Regions from separate parts of the Priestia sp. BR_2 genome, predicted to be linked through region 1. Evidence: riboswitches for the same ligand, from Rfam matches in the RefSeq annotation. Region 1 holds a riboswitch; the other holds the start of a gene.
The links. Region 1 has a riboswitch for thiamine pyrophosphate ahead of RB298_RS24140 (ECF transporter S component). Riboswitches for the same ligand answer to the same signal wherever they lie in the genome.
Positions count from the first base shown of each region.

Region 2: linked by a shared signal. The riboswitch ahead of RB298_RS17100 (ABC transporter substrate-binding protein) and the one ahead of RB298_RS24140 (ECF transporter S component) in region 1 are both predicted to bind thiamine pyrophosphate.

Region 1 covers NZ_JAVFHM010000294.1:95,146-99,700, reverse strand. The annotation lists gene RB298_RS24150 (energy-coupling factor transporter transmembrane component T family protein) at 1-61, opposite strand, end outside; gene RB298_RS24145 (ABC transporter ATP-binding protein) at 58-1,734, opposite strand; gene RB298_RS24140 (ECF transporter S component) at 1,727-2,356, opposite strand; TPP riboswitch at 2,448-2,560, opposite strand; gene asd (archaetidylserine decarboxylase) at 2,726-3,529, shown strand; gene RB298_RS24130 (SDR family oxidoreductase) at 3,593-4,447, opposite strand.
Region 2 covers NZ_JAVFHM010000218.1:330,299-334,853, forward strand. The annotation lists gene RB298_RS17090 (diguanylate cyclase domain-containing protein) at 1-1,106, opposite strand, end outside; gene RB298_RS17095 (VOC family protein) at 1,365-1,748, shown strand; TPP riboswitch at 1,924-2,033, shown strand; gene RB298_RS17100 (ABC transporter substrate-binding protein) at 2,155-3,186, shown strand; gene RB298_RS17105 (MTH1187 family thiamine-binding protein) at 3,275-3,568, shown strand; gene RB298_RS17110 (ABC transporter permease) at 3,565-4,323, shown strand; gene RB298_RS17115 (ABC transporter ATP-binding protein) at 4,378-4,555, shown strand, end outside.

The DNA.
Region 1 (4,555 bases):
GCTTCACCACCGGATCCGCCCGGTGCAGCCAAGTGATCCGCACAGGATTCCATATATTCATGCATTCACCCCCGTATGGAGATGACCGGATGCAGCCAGCGTATCCCGCGACGCATCGGCGTGATTCGCATTGCCCGTCTCCCGTCCGGATTCCGTCCCGCTACACCAGCGCGGGGAAGGCAAACTTGACGTCAACCGCCCTTCCCGAATCTCCCAGATGTGCGTGGCCGCCCGCTGCGCGATCTCCATTTCATGGGTCACCATGAGAATGGCGGTTCCGGAGCGGCGCAGCCGTTCGCACATCTCCAGAATCGCGAACGTGTTCCGCGCATCCTGTCCGAAGGTCGGTTCATCCAGGAGCAGGACGGCCGGCTGCCTTGCCATGGCCGTGGCAACGCTCAGCCGGCGCTTCTGGCCTGTCGACAGCTGGTACGGGTGCCTGTTATCCATGCCGTCCAGCCCAAAGCGTTCCATGCAGCGGTCGGCCCGTGCCTTCGCTTCTTCCGGCGGCATATGGTCCACCAGCAGCGAGTACATCACCTCATCGCCGATACGTTCCGTCAGAAACTGAAGCTCCGGATTCTGAAACACGAATCCGATTTGGCGCAGCTGCCGCTCTCTCTTCTTCCGCACTTTCCTGCGCTTGCCCTGGATGACCTCCTCCCCGCAGAGCACATAGGTCCCTTCGGCGCGCAGGAGCCCCATCAAACTGAGCAGCAACGAGCTTTTGCCTGCGCCGTTGGGCCCGATCACCGCAATGAAATCTCCGGGATATACCTCAGCCGAAGGAAGAGAGACGACCGGTTTCTCCCATCGCAATCCCCGGAAATCATCTAACCGAATGACAGGCTCCCCAAGGTGGGCATACGATGAGTCTGCCTCAGGCATGAGACTTCCCAGCTCATCGCCTGGCGCGTCTACCGGAGCAAACAGCTCCCGTCCTGCCCGAGACTCCGCATAATCCTCCCAAACGCCGGGATACCAGATGCCATACGCCTGAAGCTCGCTCGCATATTCGGCGAATATCGCTGCCGGCGGACCATCGCCCAGAATGGCGCCATCCGGGGTGAACAGCACCACGCGGTCCACGTATTGGGCCATTTCTTCAATCCGGTGCTCCACGATAATCAGCGTACGCCCTTCCGATACGGCCTTCACCGCTGACCAGATTTGCTCCCTGCCTTCCGGGTCGAGCAGGGCGGACGGCTCATCGAGGAACAGCACCTCCGGCTCCAGCAGAAGGGCCGAAGCCAGCGCAAGCCTCTGCTTCATCCCCTGCGACAGATGACCGATCGGCATATGCAGCTCCTGAAGGTCAAGCCCAACCTCATGCAGGACGGCTTGCATTCGCTCCTTCATCTCGTCGCGGGGAACGCTGAGGTTCTCCAGCACGAAGGCCAGCTCTTCATCCACGTACGGCATGCAGAACTGGGTATCCGGATCTTGGAATACATATCCCCAAGAGCGAGGCACCAGCTGGGCTTCGCATTTCATCGGCACCTCCGTGGCGCGGGGAATCATCCCGCTAAGCACCTGAAGCAGCGTGGATTTGCCGCAGCCGCTCGGACCGAGCAGCAGCACCTTTTCCCCGCGGGCAGCCGAGAAGGACAAGTCCTTAAACATCAAACGCTCCTCGCCCGGATACTTCAGGCGCAATCCCTCCACATGCACGGCCTGCTCCGTAACCGCCTCGGCGGTTGAAGACGAAACCAAGCGGGCGGCGGTTTTAGACATGGCGCGGATCATCCAGTGCTTCATAATCCTTCTTGGACGCAGGGCGCAGCAGGGATGTGACGCCCGTACGGTCCAACGCTTTGGCCAGCAGCAGCATGAGCAAGCCGGCAATGACGGCGCCGCTGAGAATCCGCATGCCATACTTGGCGAGGAACATCCAGGTCTGAAGATCATCGGTATAACTGTAATAGAAGTCCATCACCATCGAGCCGACCGCCGCGCCGGCCCCGGCAATCGCCACCGTCCACGCCGAGGTGCTCCGGTAACGGAACGCCGCGAATACCAATTCCGCGCCCAGCCCTTGAATGAGACCGTACAGCAGCAGCGTCAGTCCCCAGCCGCTCCCGAACAGCACTTCCACGTGGGCCGCCGCCACCTCCGCGATGATGGCCACTCCCGGCTTGCGGATCAGCAGGTAAGCGAGCGTGGCCGCTGCGAACCACATGCCGTATAACAGTTCATCCGCTTCGAAGAACAGCGGTTTCAGCAGATTGTAAACCGATCCCCAGAAATGATAAATGACGCCAAGCACCAGCGATACCAGCACCGTCACCAAAATATCGCTTAAACGCAGCCCTTTTCTAGGCTGTACCCCCAATTTTTCCTGCACTGACGTTCCCATAACAACACATTCCCCTCTCCACCGATATTTTTGTATAAACACAACAAAAAACCGTCTGGAAAAACGCGCAGACGGAAAAATAGGCCCTATGTAGGCAGGGTCGGATATTCTCTACGCTGGCATTACCCAGTTCAGATTAACGGTCAACAGCGGATAGCAGCTGCAATCTCAGCCTGATTCACTCAAGCCCCCGTATTCCCTATTCGGTTTCATGTTAATCTTAAAATACACATTCGTTCCCCAATTAGCAAGAACCTTTTTTCAAAAATGGCTATTTATTGATTTCCGGCTCATTCTATGTCAATATCAGAGTGATTGGCTTTTCCACCAACGTTTTATTGCCGACACCTATGCACAAAGGAGAATGACATGGCTAAACAATTGCTGCGTCTGATGACCGAGCTGTCCTCCCGCAAGTGGCTGTCCCGCATCATGGGGCATTGTTCCCACAGCCGGCTGAGCCGTCATCTAATACCTGCATTTATACGAATCTACCAAATCCCGGCGCATGAAGCGGAGAAGGAGATCCACGAATACCGTTCGTTGAACGAATTCTTTTCCCGCCGGTTAAAAATAGGCCTGCGCGCCATAGACGACACCGCCGATGCCATGGTAAGCCCCGTCGATGCCACGATTTCGGCGATGTGCGCCGTCAACGCCGGCACCATCCTCAGCGTCAAGGGACAGGATTATACCCTGAGCGAGCTGCTCGCCAAGTCACCGAGAATGGAGAATTATATCAACGGTTATGCATTCGTATTGTATTTAAGCCCAACCGACTATCATCGCATACATTCCCCGGTAACCGGCATTCAAGCGGAAAGCGAGCATTTGAAGGGCCGGGTATACCCCGTGAACGATTTTGCGATGACCCATATCCGAAACGTGCTCAGCCGCAACGAGCGCCTCATTACCTATATTGCCCATGAATTCGGCGAAGTTGCGGTCGTGAAGGTCGGAGCCATGAACGTAAGCAGCATCCGTTATGCCGACGAGAGCGTGAAGAAATACGACATTGGCGACGAACTTGCGTACTTTGAATTCGGCTCTACCGTCGTGCTCTTGACGGAGAACGGCACATTTACACCCCGCGGTGACTTGGAACCGGGCTCCAAGGTGAAGATGGGAGAACTGCTCGGTTTGCTGCACCCTTCCACAGCCCGAAAAGGGTAATTCCTTTCACCTTCCAAGCATGCGCTATAAGTTAAGTCCATGAAACATTCGACGGATGAAGGATTACCGCCTGCTCAGCAGCCGGTAAATGATCCGCTGAAACAGCCGATCCGGCAGCAGTCCCTTGATCCGCGCGGTCAGCCGCGTGCCTCGGGGCAGCGTATAGCGGAACTTCGGTTTGGTCATGGACGATATGCTTGCCACAAGACGGGCTACCTCCTGCGGATCTCCGCTTTCCCTGGCCGTCCGCTCGGAATAGTCCAGCACGCCCTTCAGCAGACCGCTGTAGGGTGATCCTTCCTTGACCGCCAGCTCCCCAAAACTCTTATTCCAGATCGGCGTGCCGTAGGCACCGGGCTGGACCAGCACGACATCGATGCCAAAGGGCATCACCTCCATGGACAGGCTCTCGCCGAACCCCTCCAACGCAAATTTGGACGCCGCATAGGGACCATAACCCGGAAAGCCGACCCTGCCGCTAATGCTGCTCATGAGAACGATTTTGGACCGTCCGGTCTTGCGCAGCAGCGGGAGCATATGCTGCGTCACCGATACGGTCCCGAAGAAATTCGTCTCCATCTGCTTTCGCCAGCCCCCCAGCGGCACTTCCTCCACCATGCCGCCCACCGCCTCGCCGGCGTTGTTCACCAGCACGTCCAAGCGGCCGAACTTCTGCTCCAGCGCCGAAGCAGCAGCCTTGACCTGCTCCTCGGCACATATATCCAGTCGGAAGATGTGAATACGCCCGGTAACTTCTGCTTGTTCAGCCTGAGCCAGCAGCTCTGCTGCCGCCTCAGGTCTGCGAAGACCCGCGGCCACGTCATAACCTGCTTTTGCCAGCTCCAGACTGATCAGCAGTCCGAACCCGCTTGACGCGCCCGTGACCAGCGCAACCTTCCCTGCTCCCGCCGTTACCACCGGATCACCGCCGGCTCCGTCGATGCCACTCTCTCCTTCACACGCGTCACCCTTCCTATATCCAAAATGCCTAATCTGTTTCGAGCTTTGCTCTTAAGCGTTTTATGT
Region 2 (4,555 bases), on a different contig from region 1:
CCTACGCGGGAACCCGCACGGTCCGCCTCCTGCAGCGAGCTCGACAGCCTTGCGTTAAAGTAGCGGCGGTTATAGAGTCCCGTAAGATCGTCGCGATGCGCCAAGGTCTCGCTCTGCATCAAGCTTTGATGCAGCTGGTCAAACAAGCGGTCATTCTCGAACTGGATCAGGATCTGCCTGATCAGAATCAGGATGACGCACAGGGATAAGCCGGTAAAAAGCCCGTTCCACCCTCCGAACCGCTGCACCATAAGGGCAAACATCCCGCCAAGCACGCTGTAGGGAAGCAGATATCTTACGATCAGATTTCCGAACGAACGGGGCTCCCTCTCATCCAACGATTGATTTCGGGCATCGGGAGCTGACCGCCCTCCTGCCAAACCAATGATGAATACCGATAACGTATACAGTGGGTACAGGTATGAACGAACTTCAACACCCTTATAATCGACGAGATACATATGCAGAACATCGGCGGCAATGTACATGCTCCCGCCGAGGCACATCAGGAAGACTGCCCGTTTCCTTAACTGCCCTGTGTTAAAATACAACACCAAGGTGAAGAAAATAAGCACCGTTGCGCACAGCGGGTACAGCATGTCCACCCACAGCTTTCCCCATAAGGCTTCATTCGCCAAACCGTTAAGCTCGGGCTTGATGAAATATTCCCAGCCTACCGTCATGACCGTTATGCCAACGATCACGATATCCAGCATAAACCGCACTCCCCGAAACGAACCTTGTACGTGCCGGAACAAATAAATGAGGGCACCTGCAAACAGGATGATTTCGAATCCCCAGAATAATTGAGTCGAAATTGTACGGGAAGCGCTCTCTTTCCCCAGCCAAAAATAACAAGCATCGATGATTCGAGCCGAGGCATCCGCCATCAGCCCGGCACTTGCGATAAGCCAAAACCTTCGAAGATGCGGCTCGTAATGCCTACTGATCCGTAGTAAATAGACGGAAGCGGCAGCGGCAGCCATAATGACTAGAACACGCTGAAGCAATAAAGCATCAGGCATCCACAGAACGGTCATTATCTGAATGAATGCATATATGATGGCGAGTCGAATCCACAGATGATCTGCTGGAGTTGGACTCATAAGCATTCCTCCTCGGCCAAAAGGCAAGCTTTCTTCAATGCTTGTTTGTTAGGTCTTTTGAATTAATAGTTATAGTTCTCATGATACTTTTTACCCACCTAAAAGTAAAGATGAGGAAATGAAAGAAAGACCATCGATTCTACTCTATTAAACCATCGCGCTCCAAAAGCTTTCCGTCCTCAAGACCCACTTGACGTATAGGAATTATATGATAATATTTCAGTCATATCTCATATGAATCGGAAAGGGTGTTTAGCCTTGTCACAGAAACGATTGGATCATGTCGGCATTGTCGTCCGGGACCTTGAAGCCACGATTGCTTTTTACACAACCGTCGTCGGACTTGAACTGAAGGATCGCCTTACCCATACCAATGGCGTCATCCAGCTGGCATTCCTCGGATTTAACGGCAGCGACGAAACGGAAGTCGAGCTTATCCAGGGTTACAGCGACACGCTTCCCGCAGAAGGCACCGTCCATCATTTCGCCGTCAGCACCGATAACATCGAAGCGGAATATGTGCGCGTACAGGGACTGGCCGTACCTCATCTTGACGAGGAAATCGTAACGCTTCCGAACGGGTACCGCTATTTCTTCGTCCACGGTCCCGAAGGAGAATGGATTGAGTTCTTCCAGCGCTAACCGCTGGCGAACAGGATCCTATCAAAATGCTTCATCCCGTGAATGGTTAACGGGGTTCATTCTTCCAACCGCACAAGCCATGTCCAATACGAAGACCTGCCTCGTTCGCATCCCCTTCCGAACTAGACAGGTCTTTGCGTTAGGACTATAATAACGGATGTAACGTCCGAAACTTCATAAATCCCGGGGGAGCTGGAAATTGGCCGGCTGAGAGTGTATCCGATGATACTGACCCTTACACCTGATCTGGGTAATGCCAGCGTAGGAAGTCCATGTTTGCGGCAGCTATGATTTGCCGTGGTATACACTTACGCCGTCATGCGTCCTGATATCATTCAGGGCGCTTTTTTTGTGGAGTTAACGAGGTCATAGAAAGAGAAAGAGAATTCAAAGGAGAGAAGACAAGATGAAGAAGGGAAAATGGATGGCGCTGCTTCTCGCTTGCGCCCTGCTGATGGTTGCGGCGGGATGCGGTACAGGCGGACAGAACGAAAATACAGGTACCGAAGGCGCAGACGGCCAGGCGGCCGAAAAGCTCCGCGACGTACAGCTGATGCTCGATTGGTCGGCCAACACAAACCACACCGGACTGTATGCAGCCAAGGAGCTCGGGTATTATGAGGAAGAAGGGCTTAACGTCCAGATCGTCCAGCCGGGGGCCGGCGGAACGGATACGCTGGTCGCATCCGGCAAGGTGCCGTTTGGCATCAGCTACCAGGAAGGCGTCACGCTTGCCAGAACCCAAGGCCTGCCGCTTGTCTCCATTGCGGCGATTATTCAGCATAATACATCCGGCTTTGCCGCCCCCAAGGACAAGGGGATCGTCAAGGCTGGCGATTTTGAAGGGAAATCCTACGGCGGCTGGGGCTCGCCTGTTGAGGAAGCCGTCATGAAATCCATCATGGAGATCGACGGTGCCGATGTCAGCAAAGTAAATATGGTTAACATGGGCGATGCCGATTATTTTACGGCCGTCAAACGCGATATTGATTTTGCCTGGATCTTCTATGCCTGGACCGGTATCGAAGCCGAGCTCCGGAACGAGCCGCTTGACATGATCTATGTGAAGGACTACTCCGAGCAGCTTGACTATTACACGCCGGTGATCGTAACGAACGAGAAGCTGATCCAGGAGGACCCGGAGCTTGTCAAAGCATTCATGCGGGCGACCTCAAAAGGATACGACTATGCGATTCAACATCCTGAGGATGCGGCTGCCCTGCTGACGAAGGCCGTTCCCGAGCTGGATGCCGAGCTGGTTCATGCCAGCCAGAAATGGCTGAGTCCCCGCTATCAGGATGATGCTGCCCGCTGGGGCGAGCAGAAAGCCGAAGTATGGTCGGGGTATGCAGACTGGATGTTTGAACGCAAGCTGCTCGAGAAGGAGCTTGATGCGGACAGCGCCTTCACCAATGAATTTTTACCGGAGAAACCATAGGATGCATTTAATTTGGAAGAGAGACGGCCTGTCCGGCAGGCTGCCTCTCTTCCATTACAATATAGCTTGCATGAAAGGATGAGTTTAGATGGCAAACACCCTCTTGAGCATACAAGTGATACCCAGAACGCCGGATGGAGGCGACAGCATTCCTTATGTGGATGAAGCGATTCGGGTCATTCAGGAGTCGGGCGTGAAATACGAGGTCCATGCGCTCGAAACCACCTTGGAAGGAGAGCTTTCCGAGCTGCTGAAAATCGTTGAGCGCATGCATGAGGCGCTGGTGAAAGCGGGAAGTCCCAGCGTCATATCCCAGGTCAAAATCGCGCACCATCCGGGCGGCATCAGCATGGATAAGCTGACTGAGAAATACCGTCCATGAGAAAAGGCTGGTGGAGCACCGTTTGGCCGCCCGCTGCAGCGGTCCTTTTCTTTTTGACGGTATGGCAGGCCGCGGTATCGGTATTCGATATAGAGCCGTATATTTTGCCGGCGCCGACGGCCATCGGGCATGAAGCCGCCACCGGCGCCTCCGGCCTATTTCAGCATACGCTGGCCACGCTGCAATTAACCCTGGTCGGATTTATGATCGGTACGGCGATCGGCCTTGTCATCTCGTTGGCCCTGCATCTGGTGCCTTTTCTCAAAACAGCCCTTTATCCGCTTCTTATCCTTAGCCAGAACGTGCCGACGATCGCTCTCGCCCCGCTCCTCATGATTTGGTTCGGCTTCGGCATGCTGCCCAAGGTTATCGTGATTACCCTGGTCTGCTTCTTCCCCGTAGCCGTTGCCGCCCTGGACGGACTGGCGCGTACCGACCGAACCATGATGAATTACATGCAGATGGCGGGAGCCACTTCATGGCAGATCTTCACCAAGCTGGAGCTGCCGCATGCGCTCCCCTCCATCTTCTCCGGGATCCGCATCGCGGCCACCTATTCGGTCATGGGTGCGGTGATCGGGGAATGGATCGGCTCGGACCGGGGCATCGGCTACTATATGATGCTGCAAAAATCCGGCTACCGCACGGACCGGGTGTTTGTTGCCATTCTGATCATCGTCCTGCTCAGCCTGCTGATGGTGCTGCTGATCACCCTGCTGGAGAAGCGCCTGATCCGCTGGAATCGAAAAGGCTAGAACCACGGTGAACGGACATTTTCCAACCTATATAAAAGGAGGCTGTTTAGCGACATGACATATCAAGTATCCCTGCCGGATCATGACGGGCAGCGCCGGTCATCTACCGCGGTCCCGCCAGCGCCTGCCCTTGAGGTTCGCAGCCTTCATATCACCTTCCGCGAACGGCGCAGCGAAGTGCACGTGCTGGATGGCCTTTCGCTTCAGGTGCAGCCCGGGGAATTCGTCTCCT